DNA from 3 places in the Vibrio sp. KUL70 genome. Region 1 is predicted to be linked to each of the others. Evidence: predicted binding sites of a transcription regulator. Region 1 holds the regulator's gene; each other region holds the start of a gene.
The links. The regulator CRP, encoded in region 1, controls carbon source genes, mostly activating them, when cyclic AMP is high. The targets are predictions, from matches to a motif close to TGTGANNNNNNTCACA.
Positions count from the first base shown of each region.

Region 2: a site for CRP is predicted at 2,924-2,939, ahead of AC6I7V_RS10845 (NupC/NupG family nucleoside CNT transporter). Genes of this name have one in related genera too.
Region 3: a site for CRP is predicted at 2,511-2,526, ahead of pyrG (CTP synthase). Genes of this name have one in related genera too.

Region 1 covers NZ_AP045834.1:2,785,349-2,792,501, reverse strand. Annotated here, with positions in the region: gene AC6I7V_RS12585 (aspartate aminotransferase family protein) at 1-232, shown strand, start outside; gene astA (arginine N-succinyltransferase) at 342-1,361, shown strand; gene astD (succinylglutamate-semialdehyde dehydrogenase) at 1,394-2,851, shown strand; gene AC6I7V_RS12570 (DUF1338 domain-containing protein) at 3,059-3,850, shown strand; gene crp (cAMP-activated global transcriptional regulator CRP) at 4,028-4,660, opposite strand; gene AC6I7V_RS12560 (phosphoribulokinase) at 4,902-5,771, opposite strand; gene AC6I7V_RS12555 (YheU family protein) at 5,849-6,061, opposite strand; gene AC6I7V_RS12550 (hydrolase) at 6,146-7,123, opposite strand.
Region 2 covers NZ_AP045834.1:2,453,091-2,460,243, forward strand. Annotated here, with positions in the region: gene deoA (thymidine phosphorylase) at 1-86, opposite strand, end outside; gene deoC (deoxyribose-phosphate aldolase) at 185-961, opposite strand; gene AC6I7V_RS10845 (NupC/NupG family nucleoside CNT transporter) at 1,517-2,779, opposite strand; gene AC6I7V_RS10850 (TatD family hydrolase) at 2,984-3,784, opposite strand; partial or broken gene AC6I7V_RS10855 (DUF5363 family protein) at 3,723-3,918, opposite strand; gene prfC (peptide chain release factor 3) at 4,027-5,607, opposite strand; gene AC6I7V_RS10865 (putative bifunctional diguanylate cyclase/phosphodiesterase) at 5,753-7,153, opposite strand, start outside.
Region 3 covers NZ_AP045834.1:2,603,248-2,610,400, forward strand. Annotated here, with positions in the region: gene eno (phosphopyruvate hydratase) at 1-708, opposite strand, end outside; gene pyrG (CTP synthase) at 785-2,425, opposite strand; gene mazG (nucleoside triphosphate pyrophosphohydrolase) at 2,577-3,374, opposite strand; gene relA (GTP diphosphokinase) at 3,583-5,805, opposite strand; gene rlmD (23S rRNA (uracil(1939)-C(5))-methyltransferase RlmD) at 5,914-7,153, opposite strand, start outside.

The DNA of each region.
Region 1 (7,153 bases):
ATATCAAATCTTTAGTGAAGTTCGTGGTAAAGGCTTGCTACTTGGTGCGGCTCTGAATGACGATTGGCAAGGCCGTGCGCGTGACGTACTAGTTGCTGCGGGCAAAGAAGGTCTTATGGTGTTGGTTGCCGGTGCAAACGTTGTTCGTTTCACACCTTCACTTGTGATCACTAAAGAAGAAATTGAAGAGGGCTTAGCAAAACTAGATAAAGCAATTGCTTCGCTAGTATAAGCCTCAAGCGGCGTCATAGGAATGATCGCCACAAGAGCGATCTCATGACGCACAGCTCAAGGCCCAAGCTTAATGTTTTGGGCCTGTTTTGCATCTGGAGGGAATAATGATGCTTGTTGTACGCCCAATTAAATTATCTGATTACGATGCGCTACACACCTGTGCGGTCGAGTCAGGACATGGATTTACATCTCTTCCGGTTAACGAAGAACTGTTAACCAATCGAATTACACACTCTGAATACAGCTTTGCCAAAGAAAACGTAACTGAGCCGGGTGACGAAGGTTACCTAATGGTTGGTTTTGACGTTGAGACGGGTGAAGTTGCTGGCACGACGGGCATTGAAGCCTCGATTGGCTGGGATGTGCCTTTCTACTCATACCACATCAGTAAAGTGGTGCACTCTTCTCAGCGACTTAAAGTAAATAACGTCGTTAAGCTACTGACTTTTGGTAATAACTACACAGGTTGCAGTGAGATTTGTACGCTGTTCTTGCGCCCTGATTACCGTAAAGGATTAAACGGTCGCCTAATGTCTAAGTGTCGCTTCCTACTTATGGCAGAACACCCAGAAAGATTCTCAAAAACCATTTTTGCTGAAATGCGTGGTGTATCTGATGATGAGGGTAATTCACCATTCTGGAAGTGGCTTCAAGAGCACTTTTTCTCAATCGACTTTACGTTGGCGGACTATCTAACGGGTATTGGTAAGAAAGGCTTTATCGCTGACCTGATGCCTAAGCTGCCAATCTACATCAACCTATTGAGCCAAGAAGCGCAAGACGTGATTGGTCAAGTGCATGAGAAAACACGCCCAGCATTGAAACTGCTTGAGCGTGAAGGCTTTACTAACCGCGGTTACGTCGACATCTTCGATGCAGGCCCAACGGTTGAGTGTGATTTGCGTAATATCGAATCGGTGCGCCATTCAATTCGTGCTCAGGTGGAAATCAGTGAGCATGCAAGCTCTCAAGATTACCTGATTGGTAACACCTCATTTGAAAACTTCCGAGCGGTTGCGGCTAAAGGTGCTTATGACCAAGCTAGCGGCAAAGTGATCCTTGCGCCGAAGGTGGCCGAGGTGTTGGAAGTTAAAGAAGGCGATTTTGTTCGTATGTTGGCTCAATAGAGCTCGATGGTTAGTCAAAGAAGGATAGAAGTATGACTCAGTGGATTGCAGGGCAATGGGTAGCCGGTCAAGGCGAAGCGATGACATCAGTTAGCCCATACGACAACCAAGTAGTATGGAAGGGCGACAGTGCGACACCTGCTCAAGTTGAATCAGCGGTAGCTGCGGCACGTGAAGCGTTTCTGACTTGGAAGAAACTTAGCTTTGCTGAGCGTGAAGCGATAGTGCTTAAGTTTGCGGAAAAAGTGAAAGAGAACAGCGAAGAGATCGCACAAATCATTGCCAAAGAAACGGGTAAACCAATTTGGGAAACTCGCACTGAAGCGGGTGCGATGGCGGGTAAGATTGCTATCTCAATTCGTGCATATCACGACCGTACAGGTGAATCATCACGTGAAGCGGCAGGTAACCAGATCGTTTTGCGTCATCGCCCTCTAGGTGTCATGGCGGTATTTGGGCCTTACAACTTCCCGGGTCACCTGCCTAATGGTCATATTGTTCCTGCATTGCTATCGGGTAATACGATTGTATTCAAACCATCGGAGCAGACACCGTGGACAGGTGAGTTCGCGATGAAGCTTTGGCAAGAAGCTGGCCTACCTGCTGGTGTTATTAACCTTGTTCAAGGTGCTAAAGAGACAGGTATTGCGCTAGCGGATGCGAAAGGCATAGATGGCGTGCTATTTACGGGCAGCGCTAACACAGGTCACATACTGCACCGTCAGTTTGCGGGTCAACCGGGTAAGATGCTGGCACTAGAGATGGGGGGTAACAACCCTATGGTGATCAGCGAACACTTTGGTGACGTTGATGCTACGGTATACACCATTATCCAATCTGCCTTTATCAGTGCGGGTCAACGTTGTACTTGTGCACGTCGTCTGTATGTTCCTGTGGGTGAGAAAGGTGATCAACTGCTCGATAGTCTAGTGGCAGCAACCAAAAAGATTCGTGTAGACCAACCGTTCGCTGAGCCTGCTCCTTTCATGGGGCCACAAATCTCAGAAGCGGCGGCTAAGTTCATTCTAGATGCGCAAGCAAACCTGCAATCTTTAGGTGGCGTAAGCCTAGTAGAAGCGAAAGCTGGTGAAGCTGCATTCGTCACTCCGGGCATCATCGATGCAACTAACATTGCAGAGCTGCCAGACGAAGAGTACTTCGGCCCACTACTACAAGTGATTCGTTACAACTCATTAGAGCAAGCGGTTGAATTGGCGAACGACACCCGTTTTGGTTTGTCTGCAGGCCTTGTATCAACAGACGACTCTGAGTGGGAATACTTCGTTGATCACATCCGTGCAGGTATTGTTAACCGTAACCGTCAGCTAACAGGCGCAAGTGGTGACGCACCATTTGGTGGCCCAGGTGCTTCAGGCAACCTACGCCCGAGTGCTTACTACGCAGCGGATTACTGTGCATACCCAATGGCATCGATGGAAGGCCGTGAAACGCAGCTTCCAGCGACTTTCAGCCCTGGTATCGAGCTGTAGCAACAACGACCACCTACAACAAAAATCACAATGGGAGGTAGGGAAGTTTGACCTCCTTTGGATTATTCGCTGGGCGTCTGACCTAGCGAGATATAACAATAAAATAAGTATGTCACAAGCTGATGGCTGCTGACTTTGTCTCGCAGCCACACTCTTTCTAATCCAACTCTCTAGCTTGAGCTTGCTAGAACCCGACAAGGAGTCACCATGACACCCGATCTACTGTTCAAATCCCTCTGGGATGACTACATCGAACGCCTCTGCCCATCTGCTGAGAAGGTACATCAGCTGTTGAAAGAAGAGGAAGACCTTATCAATGATCACATTGCGTTGCGTACGTTTAATGTTGCGCCTTTGGGGATCGAGACGCTGGCTAAACCTTTCTTAGCACTTGGTTACAAAGCGTGTGGTGACTACCTGTTTGAAAGCAAGAAACTCGTGGCTAAGCACTTTGAACACCCAGATCCAACCCAACCCAAAGTGTTCATTAGTGAGCTGAAAGTGGAAGAGTGTTCGGTAGAGCTACAAGCGATCGTGGCTAAGTTGGTTGCGCAAGTGGATGCAAGCAAGCTAGAGGGGCAAGATTTCCTATATGGCGGTCGTCTGTGGGACTTGGATTTCCAAGATTACAAACAACTGGCGACAGAGAGCGAATACGCGTCTTGGTTGTCCGCGCATGGTTATGGTGCTAACCACTTTACCGTGAGTGTGAACCAGTTAAATGCGTTCTCTGAAGTGCAAGCCGTGAATGGTCATTTGAGTGAGTCCGGTTTTACAATCAACAGTGTTGGCGGCCAAGTGAAAGGCTCTCCAGAGGTGCTGTTAGAGCAGTCATCAACAATGGCAGATAAAGTGAAGGTAGAGTTCTCTGAGGGAACTGAATTGGTGCCTGGTGGCTTCTATGAGTTTGCTAAGCGCTACCCAATGGCGAATGGCGATCTCTACACCGGTTTTGTTGCAGCATCGGCTGACAAAATCTTTGAGAGTACCAACGGTTAAAGAAAGATATGAGCACGCGTTTGACTCTAGAGATACGGGTACGCTTCGCTTAACAAGGCGAAAGCCTTATGTGTTCCATTCGTACCTCGTATCTCGTATCTCGTATCTTCAATCGATAAAGAAAAAGCCACCAAATTCGCATTTGGTGGCTTTTGAATTTTTATCGGTTAATCGAGATTAACGCGTACCGTAAACAACGATAGTTTTACCGTGAGCAGAAATTAGGTTTTGCTCTTCTAGCATCTTCAAGATACGACCTACAGTCTCACGCGAACAGCCAACAATCTGACCGATCTCTTGACGAGTGATCTTGATTTGCATGCCATCTGGGTGAGTCATCGCATCAGGTTGTTTCGCTAGGTTTAGTAGCGTTTGTGCAATACGGCCAGTAACGTCAAGGAACGCTAAGTCACCAACTTTTTGGCTGGTAACTTGTAGACGGCTTGCCATTTGAGCAGAAAGACGCATCAGGATGTCTGGGTTCACTTGGATAAGTTGACGGAATTTCTTGAAAGAAATCTCTGCAACTTCACAAGGAGATTTTGCACGAACCCATGCAGTACGCTCTTGGTCTTCTTCGAATAGGCCAAGCTCGCCGATAAAGTCGCCTTGGTTTAGGTAAGAAAGAATCATCTCCTTACCTTCTTCGTCTTTGATAAGAACTGCCACAGAACCTTTCACGATGTAGTACAGGGTCTCTGCCTTTTCACCAGCGTGAATCAGAGTACTCTTTGAAGGGTACTTATGAATATGACAGTGTGAAAGGAACCACTCTAATGTTGGATCGGTTTGAGGTTTACCTAGAACCATAATATCTCACTTCCTCTGCAGGGTATGCTTGCCGCTTTCCATATTTTAGCTAAGCCTGAATTTGACTTCTTAGGATAAGAACACTTGTTCTGTGCTGCAAGCTATCTTGTGTTTCGGTTAAGAATAGTATCCTTTTTCAGTCACTATTTCTTGATTTTAATCGTGACCTAGCTACGATTTTTTACGCAAAATTGTGCACATGATCACGGTATGAAAAGTAATCAACCAGAACGCCATTCCGTTAGCCGATTTTTCCCGTTTCAATGAGCTGTTGTAAGATTGGTCTTACAATGAGCTCCATAGCAAAGCTCATTTTCCCGCCAGGCACAACGAGTGTATTGTGACGAGACATAAATGAGCCATCAATCATAGCGAGCAGGTACGGGAAGTCGACGTTTTTGATACCACGCAGACGAATAACTACGAAACTTTCGTCAAGACTAGGGATGCCTTTTGCGTTAAGTGGGTTGGAAGTATCAACAGTCGGTACTCGCTGAAAATTGATATGGGTACGCGAAAACTGTGGAGTGATGTAGTTGAGATAGTCGTCCATTGAACGAACAATGGAATCCATCACCGCTTCACGTGAGTGCCCGCGATCACGTGTATCTCGGACGAATTTTTGAATCCACTCTAGGTTAACGATGGGCACCATGCCAATCAGCAGGTCAACATGTTGCGATACATTGACATCACCATCGACAACCCCACCATGTAGGCCTTCGTAAAACATCACATCAGAGTTTTCTGGGATCTCTTGCCAAGGAGTAAAAGTGCCTGGCATTTGATTGTAAGGTACTGCTTCGTCAAAGGTGTGTAGGTAGCGTCTAACCTGTCCTGTACCTTCATTACCGTATTTGCGGAAAAACTCTTCTAATGCTCCGAAATCGTTGGCTTGCGGACCGAAGTAGCTGATGTGTTTCCCTTGCTCACGCGCTTTGCGGATCTCGACGTCCATCTCTGGTCGAGTGAAGCGGTGAAAACTATCCCCTTCAACCCAAGCAGCCTTCACGTCCATCATATTGAACATTTTTCGGAAGGCTTCTGAGGTAGTGGTGGTACCGGCTCCTGAAGAACCCGTAACCGCAATAATTGGATGTTTAGCGGACATGACAACCCTTGTCGTTAGAATAACTTACTTGTTAGCAATCGTTTTCCACTATAACACGGCTATTTTTTTATGGCAGCCTAGAAGCGTTTTGTGAGTTGGATATCGACGGTTTCGTGCAGTTCAGAAAAAACAATACTCGCTTCCCCAGATTGCAATTGCTGTTTTACTTGGTCGATTTTGGATTGCAGTGAGATCTCAACATCACCGTAGTCGGTGCCTTCTCTGAGCACGAACTCCTTGATGAGGTTTTCTAAAGTTTCAGGGGCGATCTCTTGCCATGGAATGATCATAAATACATCTCTCTTTTATGTTCATGGATATGTTTAAAGGTTACTGAGGTTCAGTGTTTGAATGTTGACCTCAATGTGGCGCTATTATGCCGAATCCTGAATACTTTCATAGTAGGCCGGCAGTGCTTCTTCCAACCAAAATTTAGGGTTGAAGGTGCTACCGGTAATGAAGCCAACGTGTCCACCTTTCTGGAATAGTCGGTAATCAATGTTATCCGGCAGAATGAATTTCGGAATCACATCATCGGTCATGAAAGGATCGTCCTTAGCGTGAATGATCTGCGTAGGTAACTTAATACGATTAAGCTTTGGTAGTGCAGAACATTGCGCGTAGTAATCTTGCGCATTCTTAAAGCCATGCAGAGGCGCAGTGATCAAATCGTCGAACTCATACAACTTCTCGATTTTCTTGATCGTGTTTGCGGTGATGCCTAACTTTTCTGCAAGCAGATTCTCTTTCTTGAGCGCGTTAGATTTAAGTGAGTTCAGCAAATACTGTTTGTAGACCTTAGAGAATCCTTGTTCAATTCGACTTGAGCAACTGGCAAGATCAAATGGCGCTGATACGATCGTTGCTGCAGAGAGTAGCGGATCATCCGCGTACTCAACGAGGTAGTTGGCCAACATGTTACCGCCTAGGGAGATTCCGACCGCCACCTTAGGATTATTAGGGAACTGAGCATGTAAGTTTCTTAGGAAAAAGCGGGCATCTTCCACTTCTCCGGAGTGATACGCACGAGCTAGGCGGTTGGGCTTACCGCTGCAGCCACGAAAATGCATCATTACCGATAACCATCCATCTTCGGCGAAGGCGTTCATAAGACCGTTAGCGTAGGGACTCTCAAAACTGCCTTCAAGACCATGAAAGAGCACGAAAATTGGTTTGCTATCGAGCCCTTCTTTATTCGGATCTTCACTCCAGGCTAAATCGAGAAAGTCATGGTCTGGAGTTTCAAGTGTTTGCCAGTGAGGGTGGAACAGTGCCTGTTTACGAATAAACCTAGGGACCAAAGTCTGAAGGTGGGGGTTAGATAGGCCAGTCGCAGCGGTAAAAATTGTCATAGTAGAGGTTCCATCATTCTCTGGGGTTGA
Region 2 (7,153 bases), 330 kb from region 1:
GCAGTTAGCACTTCGCCGTCACGTTTTCTGCGAATAATTTCTTGAGGTAGAAAAGTTGGAGTTTTGGTATTAGATACTTCAGACATTAGATTCCTCCCAACACTCATGATGAGTATGGTATGTAAGGTAAAGAGGTAATATGGAGCGGCAAAATCACCGCTCCATCAAACAGACAATTTAAGAATTAGTAAGCTGTTGGATCAGCTGTCTCGTCTGTTACTTCTAATGTGTTTAGTAGGTTAGTCAGTAGGCTTGATGCACCAAAACGGTAGTGCATATTGTCAGCCCAATCTGCGCCTAGGATGTCATCAGCCATTGCTAGGTATTGTGCTGCATCTTCAGCAGTACGAACACCACCTGCAGGTTTGAAACCAACCGTCTTAGCTACGCCCATGTCACGGATCACTTCAAGCATCATGCGCGCGTACTCTGGAGTCGCGTTTACTGGCACTTTACCTGTTGAAGTTTTAATGAAGTCAGCGCCTGCTTTGATACAAATTTCAGATGCTTTCTTGATTAGTGCTTCTTCTTTAAGCTCACCAGTTTCGATGATTACTTTCAGTGTAATGTCGCCACATGCTTCTTTACACTGTTTAACTAGCTCGAAACCAACCTCTTCGTTACCAGCGATTAGAGCGCGGTATGGGAATACTACGTCTACTTCGTCTGCACCGTAAGCGACTGCTGCTTTAGTTTCAGCCACTGCGATTTCGATGTCATCGTTACCATGAGGGAAGTTAGTTACAGTCGCAATACGTACTTCTGGAGTACCTTGTTCACGCAGTGCCTTCTTAGCGGCTGGGATAAAGCGAGGGTAAATACAGATTGCAGCTGTGTTGCCCACTGCAGTCTTCGCATCGTGACAAAGCGCTACAACTTTTTCCGTTGTGTCGTCGTCATTTAGCGTAGTTAGGTCCATAAGTTTAAGTGCACGTAGAGCTGCTGCTTTTAAATCGCTCATTTCTATCTCCGATCAATATATTCAAATAGTTAACTACTTTGCCCTCCATCCAGTATAGATGGATATTTTAGTAATGCTCTGTAGTCACCAATGAACGGACTTGGTTCCCTGAAGACTTGTTGGCCTTACGCCGTCAATTGCTATCCTTGTCACCGCACAGTACCAGTTTGGTCTATGGCACAACAAAGTTACCTTGTTGTGTCTAACATCTATAGCGTATCGCTATGTTTGGCTTAATCCCAGAAGAATCACGATTGCGATTAAACAAGCGGTCATTTTCTTGCCAAAAAGAGAAATCCTATCTCTATAGCTTATACATTATAGGTATCCTTCGATAATTTGTAGTGCTCCTTAGAACGCAAACGGTTTGTATCTCAAAATAATTCAGTTTCCGAGTTATTGATGACAGCAATCGTTGTGAATAACACATCCTGTGTATCAACGTTTCCTGCACTTACTGCTCAATAATCCGGTCCCTAAAACAAAAAAGCCCCGCAGCAATCTCTTGCTACGGGGCGATATTAAAGTGGCGTCTATATAATCTAATCTACTTAATTAGAAAGATAGGAAGAAGCCAGCAATTGTCGCTGCCATCAGGTTAGATAGAGTACCAGCAATAACCGCTTTAACACCCATACGAGCGATGTCGTGACGACGGTTTGGAGCTAGACCACCTAGACCACCTAGTAGAATCGCGATAGAAGAAAGGTTTGCGAAACCACATAGTGCGAACGAAATAATTGCTTGAGTCTTAACAGACATTACTTGACCAGTCGCTTCAACGATTTGCGCGTTTTCACCAACGAAAGGTACGAAGTTTAGGTATGCAACGAATTCGTTAACTACGATCTTCTGACCGATGAATGAGCCAGCAATATCTGCTTCAGCCCATGGCACACCAATAATGAATGCTAGTGGAGAGAATACTTTACCAAGGATCCACTCAAGAGTTAGGCCTTCAAAACCAATCCAACCACCGATGCCACCTAGGATACCGTTGATTAGAGCGATTAGACCGATGAACGCTAATAGCATTGCACCAACGTTTAGAGCAAGTTGAAGACCAACAGATGCACCACCAGCCGCTGCGTCGATAACGTTAGCTGGTTTGTCGTCGCCACCGTCCATTTCTTCAGTGATGTTGTCATCTGGCGTGTCAGTTTCAGGCTTGATGATCTTAGCGAATAGTAGACCACCTGGTGCTGCCATGAATGATGCAGCAACTAGGTACTCTAGAGGTACGCCCATAGAAGCGTAACCTGCTAGTACACCACCAGCAACAGAAGCTAGACCACCACACATTACAGCGAATAGTTCAGACTGAGTCATTTTAGGTACGAAAGGACGTACAACTAGAGGAGCTTCAGTTTGACCAACGAAGATGTTTGCTGCAGCAGACATAGACTCCGCACGAGATGTGCCAAGAGCTTTCTGTAGGCCACCACCAAGAATCTTGATAACCCATTGCATTACACCAATGTAGTAAAGTACAGAGATAAGTGCAGAGAAGAAGATTAAAGTTGGTAGTACTTGGAATGCAAAGATGAAACCGATACCGTCAACCGAGAAGTTAACTAGGCTGCCGAATAGGAAACCAGTACCGTCTTTACCGTAGTCGATCACGTTTGCTACACCTGCAGAGAAACCTGCAAGAAGATCACGACCCCAAGGGATGTAAAGTACGAATGCACCAAGTGCGAATTGGATAGCGAATGCGCCACCCACCGTTCTAAAGTTAATAGCTTTGCGGTTGTCAGACAGTAATACTGCGATTGCAATCAGTACTACCATACCGACTAGGCTCATAAACAGGCTCATAGTTTATGACTTCCTTATTGGTTATTTATTGGCGTGTTACAAAATGGGGCTATAAAGCGGAGGCAATTATACTCATGCGACCACTAATAAAGTAATGCCGTCCTCACACTTTGGTATAAGATTCATGTATCATTCATTTACATCTGTGAGCCAAGTCACGATACGGTTGTAAAACACGCAAACGATAAACAAAAACTTTAGATTTTATTCACATATACCGAATAGCCGATGGCTATTTTGCCAAATTTGAGTTGCAATCGATTGCTTTGGCTCTTTTCTAAGCGAAACAAGTTCATTTAATATCGTAACTAAATATTTGGAATGATTAATGTTTCCTTGCTGACCACTGATCGGCATATCCGGTGCATCTGTCTCTAAAACAACCCATTCAAGAGGAAGACGAGCAACTGTGGTGCGTGTTTTCTGCGCTCTTGGGTAAGTTATCGTTCCACCGACACCAATATAGAATCCTAAGCGAATCCACTCTAAAGCTTGCTGTTCGCTGCCCGAAAAACCATGAATCACTCCACCATTGGTGAATTTTTGCTGCTTAATAAGCTGAATAAGGCGATTATGTGATTTCCGTTCGTGGATAATCAGAGGCAGTTCAAAAGCGGTCGCGAGCTGTATCTGATGGATAAAAAAGCGTTCCTGTTTATCGAGTTCCACATCCACAAAGAAGTCTAAGCCGCACTCCCCGATCGCAACACACCGTTCAGAAGCGCCACTTAGGTGCTGTTCAAGTTGAGCAAATTCGCTCTCATTCGCTGTCGCTAGAAAGTAAGGATGAAAACCCAACGCATAGTAAAGGTTGGCGTGTTCCAAGCTCAGTCGATCGAGTTTTTTCCAGTTGGTTTGACCAATTGACGGTACAACAACCTTCTCAACGCCTCTCTCTCGAGCGGTTGAGAGATAATCTTGAGCAGCCGTAGAACTGTCTTGTTCACCAAGTGAAAAGACGTCGAAGTCTAGATGACAGTGGGTATCGAATAGCGGTATCGACATTACGGCTTATCTTTGGGTTCAGGTTGAGGATCGCTACGATAAGGGGTGCAGCTGCGCTTATTTTCTGGCGTTAACCCTAACTCTTTACACCATTTATCGTACTGCTTAATCCATCGTTTAATGACTTGAAACATCCATTCTCCTTAAGGCCAACATAAAAAAACGCCTATTGCAGAACAATAGACGTTTTTAATCACTTCGACTAGCACCAGCTCAGTGAGTTGGCACCGTCATCAATAAGATTAGTGCTCGCGAGTTGCACGGAACTCAACGTCAGGGAAACGCTCTGACGCTAGGTTTAAGTTAACCATAGTTGGTGCGATGTAAGTTAGGTTATCGCCACCATCCAACGCTAGGTTAGTCTGGTTCTTACGCTTGAACTCTTCGAACTTCTTAACGTCGCCACACTCAACCCAACGCGCTGTTGCAACGTTGACACTCTCGTAGATCGCTTCAACGTTGTATTCCGCTTTCAAACGAGCGACCACCACGTCAAACTGAAGCACACCAACCGCACCTACAATCAGATCGTTGTTCTGTAGTGGTCGGAATACCTGAACCGCACCCTCTTCAGAAAGCTGAACTAGACCTTTAAGTAGTTGCTTCTGTTTTAGTGGATCGCGCAGGCGGATACGACGGAATAGTTCTGGTGCAAAGTTAGGAATACCAGAGAACTTCAGTGACTCACCCTGAGTGAAGGTATCACCAATCTGGATCGTACCGTGGTTATGTAGACCAATGATGTCACCCGCGTACGCTTTCTCAGCACGAGCACGATCACCCGCCATGAAGGTTACCGCATCAGAGATACTGACATTCTTACCAGTACGAACATGATTCATCTTCATACCTTGAGAATAAGTACCCGATACGATACGCATGAATGCGATACGGTCACGGTGTTTTGGATCCATGTTTGCTTGGATCTTAAATACGAAGCCAGAGAACTTATCTTCTGTCGCTTCAACATCACGCTCAACGGCTTGACGAGTTTTCGGCATTGGCGCCCATTCCGTCAGGCCATCTAGCATGTGGTCAACACCAAAGTTACCCAATGCAGTACCGAAGAAAACTGGTGTTAGTTCGCCCGCTAGGAATAGGTCATGATCGAACTCAGGGCACGCGCCCATGACAAGTTCAAGCTCTTCACGAACACTTTCCGCTAGATCAGCACCCACTTCTGCATCTAACTCTGGGTTATCTAGACCTTTGATGATTCGAACTTCTTGGATCTCATGGCCGTGGCCAGATTCGTATAAGATCGTCTCGTCGCGGTGAATGTGGTAAACACCTTTAAACTCTTTACCACAACCGATTGGCCAAGAGATGGGTGCGCACGCCATACCCAACTCGCTTTCAACTTCATCTAGAACTTCCATTGGATCACGTACATCACGGTCCAATTTGTTCATGAAAGTTACGATTGGCGTATCACGCAGACGTGTCACTTCCATTAGCTTACGTGTACGGTCTTCGACACCTTTTGCGGCATCGATAACCATAAGACATGAGTCAACAGCCGTTAGTGTACGGTAGGTATCTTCCGAGAAGTCTTCGTGTCCCGGAGTATCTAGTAGGTTTACTAGGCAATCATTGTACGGGAACTGCATCACAGACGTGGTTACCGAGATACCACGTTCTTTTTCCATCTCCATCCAGTCAGATTTAGCATGCTGGTTAGAGCCACGGCCTTTTACGGTACCCGCTTTTTGAATCGCGTTTCCGAATAAAAGAACCTTTTCAGTAATCGTGGTTTTACCCGCATCCGGGTGAGAGATAATCGCAAACGTTCTACGTTTGCTCACTTCTTGTTGGAAAGACATAGTCGCCCTTTGCTGATCTAAAGCGTAAAAAGGGCAAGTTGTTGAGACTTGCCCTTGAATTTTGTGTGCGGATTATACAGAAGTCGCTCAGCTTTCTAAAGCCTGAGCTAGAAAAAGTCAGAGAGTTAGAGTGTGGGAAGGTGCGCTACCCTAGAGAGCTAGACATAGGTACCACATTAGAAACAGAGTTCAGCCTAAGATTCTCTATTAATTTATCAGCCGTTTGAGGAGAAGTAAGATAGAAGCCCTGTCCTATTTCACACCCCATCACCATTAGATCACGTTGTTGTTGCAACGTCTCTACGCCCTCCGCGACGACCGCAACCCCAAGTTCATTGCCTATCTGAATCATGCTTTTGAGAAGCACTAATGAGGTTGAATTGGTCACATAGTCCATCACAAAACTACGATCGATCTTCAGCGTATCGAATTCAAAATCTTTGAGATAAGAGAGAGATGAAAAGCCAGTACCAAAATCATCAAGCGCGATACGAACACCAAGTTGATGAAGCTCTTTAAAGATGATCTGTGCAAACTGATCATTATCTATCATCACGGTTTCGGTGATCTCCACTTCAATTCTGTGTGTTGCCACACCACTGGAGATGATCACACGCTTCAACGCATCAAAGAACTGAGGATGTTTCAAGCTGCGAGCTGAGATGTTAAAGCTCATCACACCAATATCAATACCGCGAGTAAGCCAGTTTTTGTGTTGTGCCAACGCCATTTCTGCTACCAACAGATCTATCTGACGAATTTGCCCGGTTGCTTCTGCTACAGGAATAAAATCATTCGGACACATCAAACCTTTAGTCGGGTGATTCCAGCGTACAAGTGCTTCAACCCCTTTCACGTCCCTCGATTTTAATGCCCATTTGGGTAAGTAGTGAATTTCAAACTGCTGTTTATCGACCGCTTGTCTTAATTCGCGTTCCAACTCTTTCTGCGACATCGCAATATAGTTGAGCTCTTTTGAGTAGAACTGAAAATTGTTTTTCCCTGATGACTTAGCATGATACATCGCGTCATCAGCATAACGGATCAGTGAGTGCTGAGAGGTACTATCATCCGGGTAAATCGAGATACCAATACTCGCTGTAACTTCTGCAATGCCATGTTTCAGTGTGAAAGGCTCTCTTAGACGCTTAATCAACTTCGAGGCGATCTTGTTCGCTACACTCACCGCCATATCGACGTCGCGCAAGTGTTCCAAAACAATGACAAATTCATCACCGCTAAATCTCGCTGATAGATCCGTTACTCGAATCGACTGTGTTATGCGCTGCGCGACCTGCTTTAATAGTTCATCACCCGCAGCATGACCATAGAGATCGTTAACCTCTTTAAAATGATCAAGGTCGAGGAATAATAGTGCGAATGGGCGTTGAGTCTGCTGAGCATTGAGTATCGACTGTCCAAGCCTATCGAGAAACAGAGTACGATTGGGTAATTCGGTCAAAGGATCGAAATAGGCTTGAGTATGTAACTGCTTGTTCTTGAGCTCAATCGATGACTTGGCATCCGTAAGCGATTTCAATAGCAA
Region 3 (7,153 bases), 180 kb from region 1:
TTCGTAACCAGCAGCTGCAACAGCTTCTGCGATTACCTCTAGAGCTTCAGCGTTAGACTTAAGGTTAGGAGCGAAACCACCTTCGTCACCAACTGCAGTGCTGTAGCCTTTAGACTTAAGAACTTTAGCTAGGTTGTGGAATACTTCAGCACCGATACGTAGACCTTCTTTAAGAGTCTTAGCGCCAACTGGTTGGATCATGAACTCTTGGATGTCAACGTTGTTATCTGCGTGCTCACCACCGTTGATGATGTTCATCATTGGTAGAGGCATAGAGAACTGACCAGCAGTACCGTTTAGCTCAGCGATGTGCTCGTATAGAGGCATGCCTTTAGCCGCTGCAGCAGCTTTAGCGTTCGCTAGAGAAACAGCTAGGATTGCGTTAGCACCGAACTTAGATTTGTTTTCAGTACCGTCTAGCTCGATCATTACTGCGTCGATTGCAGCTTGGTCTTTAGCATCTTTACCAGTTAGAGCTGTAGCGATTTCACCGTTTACAGCTTCAACAGCTTTAAGAACACCTTTACCTAGGAAACGTGCTTTGTCGCCGTCACGTAGCTCAAGAGCTTCGCGAGAACCCGTTGATGCGCCAGATGGAGCAGCAGCCATACCTACGAAACCGCCTTCTAGGTGTACTTCAGCTTCTACAGTTGGGTTACCACGTGAATCGATGATTTCACGACCTAGAACTTTAACGATCTTAGACATTGAATGTTTCCTTCTCGTTGAATATATAATGTCAAATTAAAGGCAGCAGCACTGCAAACGCTACTGCCGGTATCCTTTACTTCTCTAATTCGTCACGCTGGTGTTGACCAGCTGCTTTAACGAAGCCTTCGAATAGTGGGTGACCATCGCGAGGCGTAGAAGTGAACTCTGGGTGGAACTGAGCTGCCACAAACCACGGGTGGTTTGGAATCTCGATAACTTCAACCAGCTTCTTGTCCGCAGACAGACCCGATACTTTTAGGCCCGCTTTTTCAATTTGTGGACGAAGGTTGTTGTTCACTTCGTAACGATGACGGTGGCGTTCATGGATCGTCGCGCTACCGTATAGTTCACGAGCTTTCGTACCTTTCTCAAGGTGACACAACTGTGAACCTAGACGCATAGTACCACCTAGGTCAGATTTTTCAGTACGTTCTTCAACATTACCTTCACCATCTACCCACTCAGTGATTAGACCCACTACTGGGTACTTCGTGTCTTTGCTAAATTCTGAAGAGTGCGCACCTTCCATGCCCGCAACGTTGCGTGCGTATTCGATAAGTGCCACTTGCATACCAAGACAGATACCGAGGTAAGGTACTTTGTTCTCACGAGCGTATTTCGCTGCGAAAATCTTACCTTCAACACCGCGGTCACCAAAGCCACCAGGCACTAGGATTGCGTCTAGGCCGTGAAGTGCTTCTTCACCTTTGCTCTCTACGTCTTGAGAATCAACGTACTTGATCTTAACGCTTAGACGGTTCTTCAGACCCGCGTGCTTAAGTGCTTCGTTCACTGACTTGTATGCGTCTGGTAATTCAATGTATTTACCAACCATACCGATGGTTACTTCACCAGTTGGGTTCGCTTCTTCATAGATTACCTGTTCCCATTCTGATAGGTCTGCTTCTGGAGCGTTGATACCAAAACGAGTACACACTAGGTCATCAAGACCTTGTGATTTAATGAGTTGAGGGATCTTGTAGATTGAGTCTACATCCTTCATTGAGATTACTGCTTTCTCTTGTACGTTACAGAAAAGTGCAATCTTCTTACGTTCGTTCGCAGGGATCATGCGATCAGAACGACAAACTAGGATATCTGGCTGGATACCGATAGACAGTAGCTCTTTTACAGAGTGCTGAGTCGGTTTAGTTTTCACTTCACCAGCAGCCGCTAGGTAAGGAACTAATGTTAGGTGCATGAACATTGCACGCTCACGGCCTAGTTCTACTGCTAGCTGACGAATCGCTTCCATGAATGGTAGAGACTCGATATCACCAACCGTACCACCAACTTCAACGATCGCAACGTCGTGGCCTTCTGCACCAGCGATTACACGGTCTTTGATAGAGTTAGTGATGTGAGGGATTACTTGGATAGTTGCACCTAGGTAATCACCGCGACGCTCTTTCGCTAGAACGTCTGAGTAAACACGACCCGCTGTGAAGTTGTTACGCTTAGTCATCTTGGTGCGAATGAATCGCTCGTAGTGACCAAGGTCAAGGTCAGTTTCAGCGCCATCTTCCGTAACGAACACCTCACCGTGTTGGGTTGGGCTCATAGTGCCCGGATCAACGTTGATGTAAGGGTCAAGCTTCATCATAGTCACTTTAAGACCACGAGCTTCTAAAATAGCTGCAAGCGATGCCGCTGCAATACCTTTACCTAGAGAGGATACAACCCCGCCAGTAACAAAAATGTAATTTGTCGTCATGTTTAACCTGAAATTGGTTGAATGAGGGAAAATGGATTTCTTCTGGACGGGATGAAAATATACCAGAAGCCCCTTATCGCCACAACGTGAAATCTATCACACTGCTATTTTTTATTTTTTGCTTCAAATCAAATCAGCACCAAAGCTTTGTTTAACTTTTCTCCGCCAACTTAACCTCATCCCACATAGAATCGAGCTCTGAGAGGGAGAAATCGTTCAAAGTTTTGCCTTTTTGACGAACTTTTCCTTCTACACCTTTAAAGCGACGCTCAAACTTTACATTCGCTTTGCTCAATGCCGATTCTGGGTTTTTCCCTAGATGCCTGACTAGATTCACGGTCGCAAACAGTAAGTCACCCAATTCTTCTTCAACTAAATCCTCGTTTGGCGTGACTTGCAGTGCCTCTTCAAGCACCTCGTCGACCTCTTCTCGTACCTTATCGACAACAGGGCCAATGGATTCCCAATCAAAACCGTATTTTGCTACCTGCTTTTGCACCTTTGTGGCACGCAAAAGTGCAGGTAGAGAGTTTGGTATTGAGTCTAGAATACTTTCCTGAGTTTTGCCTGCTTGAACTTTTTCTTTGGCTTTTTCTGCCTCCCAGTTGGCATTGATGGCCTCTTCATCATCAAACTCAACATCAGAAAACACATGTGGATGACGACGAGTGAGCTTTTCATTCACACCGTCAACCACATCGGCAAACTCGAACAACCCTTGCTCTTTCGCGAGCTGGCTGTAAAAAATCACCTGAAACAGTAGATCGCCCAACTCTTCTTGCAAATTCGACCAGTCTTTATTGTGGATTGCGTCCACCACTTCATATGTTTCTTCGATAGTATGCGGGACAATTGTTTCAAAATTTTGTTTTAGATCCCAAGGGCAGCCACCTTCTGGGTCGCGCAGCTTCGCCATAATTTGTTCTAATTGTTCAATCGGGTGGCTCATGGTGCTTTCCTATTATTCTGTTTGATTGTTTTAATCTAATTCTTTTCTTAAAACTAAAAAAGGTGAGCAGTCAAAACCACTCACCTTTCTATTTCTCCACCATCCCCAAAAGTGAAGAATGAACGAGTTGGGGATCTCAAACCGCTTGGCGAGATTCCCTATCACGTTCGCTCCTCACTGTAGGGAATGACGAGGATGATACCAAGTATCAACCCAACCTTTTGACTGACATAACATCTTTAATCTGCTCGACGCGACTGGTCACGCGGCTTAGGATTTCAATGTTGGTCACCTCTAGGTCAAAGTCCATCACTGATAGCTGACGCTTATAATCGGTGCGGCTTTTCATGGTCGTCACACTGATCTTCTCATTGGCAAACAACGAGGTGATGTCTTTCAATAATCCACTACGCTCTAACGCTTCAACACGCAGAGTTAGGATGTAAGAACCAACAAAACCATTACCCCAAACCGTATCTATAATACGCTCTGGTGCGTGGATTTTTAGTTCGCTCAGCTGTTCACAGTCGCTACGGTGAACCGAGATACCACGACCTTGTGTGATGTAACCTTTGATGCTGTCACCTGGAATTGGTTGGCAACAGCGTGCAAGATGAGTCATTAGATTATCGACACCTTCCACGACAACGGCATCTTTCTTTGGGCGGCTCTGCTGAGCTGGCTTATGTTCTGACTCTAGTAGCTTCTCTAGCGCCTTCTGATCTTCCTCTTCTGCCGTTGGCTTATTCACCAATGCGTTGATGTGGTTGATCACTTGGTTGATACGCAAATCACCGCTACCGATACCCGCATACAGCTCGTCTGGCGTATTCACGTTGAAACGCTTCAGGGCATATTGATCTGCATCTTTGAGTGTCGCGCCAATTTTATGCAGCTCAGCCTCTAGGATGTCACGACCTGCTTCAAGGTTTTTCTCACGACTTTGCGCACGGAACCAAGCATTAATTTTAGCGCGAGCGCGCCCAGAGTGAACAAAACCTGTGGCTGGGTTTAACCAGTCACGTGAAGGGTTTGGCTCTTTCTGAGTAATGATTTCAACCTGATCACCCATAGAGAGTTTGTGAGTAAATGGAACGATACGTCCACCTACTTTGGCTCCGATACAGCGGTGGCCTACCATCGAGTGAATGTGATAAGCGAAGTCCAACGGAGTTGCTCCCATTGGTAAGTCGACCACATCACCGCGTGGTGTAAATGCGTAGACACGGTCATCAAAAACTTGGCTACGAACTTCATCCAGCATCTCGCCAGAATCCGACATCTCTTCTTGCCAATCGATCAGTTTACGCAGCCATGTGATCTTCTCATCGTAACCGCTGCGACCACCCGATGAACCCTCTTTGTACTTCCAGTGCGCGGCAACACCCAGTTCTGAGTCTTCGTGCATCTGTTTAGTACGGATCTGGATTTCGATGGTTTTGCCTTCAGGCCCAAGTACCACAGTATGGATAGATTGATACCCATTCGGTTTCGGGTTTGCTACATAGTCATCGAATTCGCTTGGTAGATGTTTGTATTTGGTATGAACAACCCCGAGCGCTGCGTAACAGTCTTGCAATTGGTCTGCGATGATACGTACTGCGCGCACGTCAAACAGTTCATCGAAGGCCAAGCCTTTCTTCTGCATTTTGCGCCAGATGCTGTAGATGTGTTTCGGGCGGCCACTGACTTCAGCGTTGATACTAGAGCGTTCCATTTCAGACGTAAGATCATCAACGAAATCAGTAATGTACTGTTCGCGAACAATACGACGCTCAGACAACTGCTTAGCAATCTGTTTATAGGTATCGGGTTGTTGGTAACGGAAAGCGTAGTCTTCGATTTCCCATTTAAGCTGACCAATACCGAGGCGGTTCGCCAGTGGCGCATAGATGTTGGCACACTCTTTCGCTGCCGCTCTACGCACCTCGTCAGGGGCTTTCTTCACCTCGATAAGGTTACAGATACGCTCAGCAAGCTTGATGACCACGCAACGGAAATCATCAACCATGGCCAATAACATGCGGCGCACGTTATCGACCTGACCTGACGCTGCGCTACCCTCAAGGGTAACGTTAAGTTGGCCTAGTGCCGCCATCTCTTCCACGCCATCAATCAGCTTAACGATCTCTTTGCCGTAGCTCTCTTCAAAAGCTTCTCGTTCAAACACGCCACTGGAGACAACTGGGAAAAGCTGAGCCGCAACGAGTGTCGCGCGATCCATTGATAACGTCACCAAGATTTCAATCATCTCTCGGCCACGCCACAATAGCAGTGAGGCTTGCTCATGCTCTTTTAGCAGCTCTTCACAATGACGATAAACCTTGATCAGCTTATTCGACGTTTTGGCATCCTGATTTAAAGATGCAATCCAGCTCTCTAGCTCAAACTGTTCGCTTGGGTTTAAATGTGCGCTTCGTACCGCAACCATCATGCCTTCCTAGTTATTATGTTTTATACCCAACTCAATATGACTAACCGGGTCCAAGTTAGTTCGACTCATACTGGTAACAAGACGTTTCTTATACGCCTTTTCGTTCTATGATTTCTCTTTAACGAATAGTGCCATAGATTCCAAGTGACTGGTATGCGGAAACATGTCTAACATACCCATTTTGACCATTTGATAACCTTGATTTTGCAAGCTTGCCGTATCTCTAGCTAGAGTAGCAGGATTACATGAAACATAAACCACGCTCTTCGCGCCCAGCGCTGAAAGTTGGTCGACAATCCCACTTGCCCCAGCGCGTGCAGGATCAAGAAGCACCTTGTCGAACTTCTCTTTTGCCCACGGCTGAGAAGCGAGCTCTTCTTCGAGGTTCGCTTGGTAGAAAGTCGCGTTGTCGAGCTGGTTTACTTCAGCATTGCTCGTTGCCTGTTTCACCATTTCATCCACACCTTCAACGCCAACCACCAATGCGGACTGTTTTGCGATAGGTAAACTGAAATTACCTAAGCCACAAAACAGGTCGAGAACTCGCTCATCCGCTTGTGGATTCAACCACTCAATTGCTTGTGCCACCATTTTTTGGTTCACTTGTTGATTAACTTGAATAAAGTGATTCGGCTCAAACGGCAGAGTAACGCCTGTTTCACTGTATGTCGGTGCATCACCAACCAAACGAACCAGTTGATCCGTTTCTGGCATTGAATACAAGATTGCCCCCTGCTCCGTCGCTAAATCGATAAGCGCTTGCTGATCTTTGTCTGCCAACGGTTTAAGGTGACGAAGGACAATCACTGGCCCTTTATCAGAAAGAACCAGTTCTACGTGACCAAGGTTCATCGGTTGGCTAAAAGTCTCCAGTAGCGCTTTCATCTTTGGCAGCAACGCATTTAAGCTTGGCTCCAACACTGCGCAGTCCGTCACATTCTCGATGTGCTTGCTCTGTTTCTTGCGAAAGCCAAACTGCAGCTGTTGATTCTTTCTGTCCATAAACAAGCTCACGCGAGCACGACGACGATAGCCAACCTGCGGACCAGTAATTGGATCGGCAATTTCAGTGCTGGGAGTTTGGTATTGACTCATTAAGTGGCTCAGTGACAGCCCCTTATGCTCAACTTGCGATATGTAATCCATATGTTGTAGATGACAACCACCACACTGATTAAAGTGTTTGCAGAAAGGCTTTAGTCGCTGTTCGCTTGGCTTTAATAGTTTAATCAGTTTCGCACGCGCAAACTTACTTTTGCTTTCCGTTAATTGAATCACCACTTGCTCGCCCGGCAACGCACCATCAATAAACACTGGTTTATTTTTCTGATAAGCGATGCCTGCG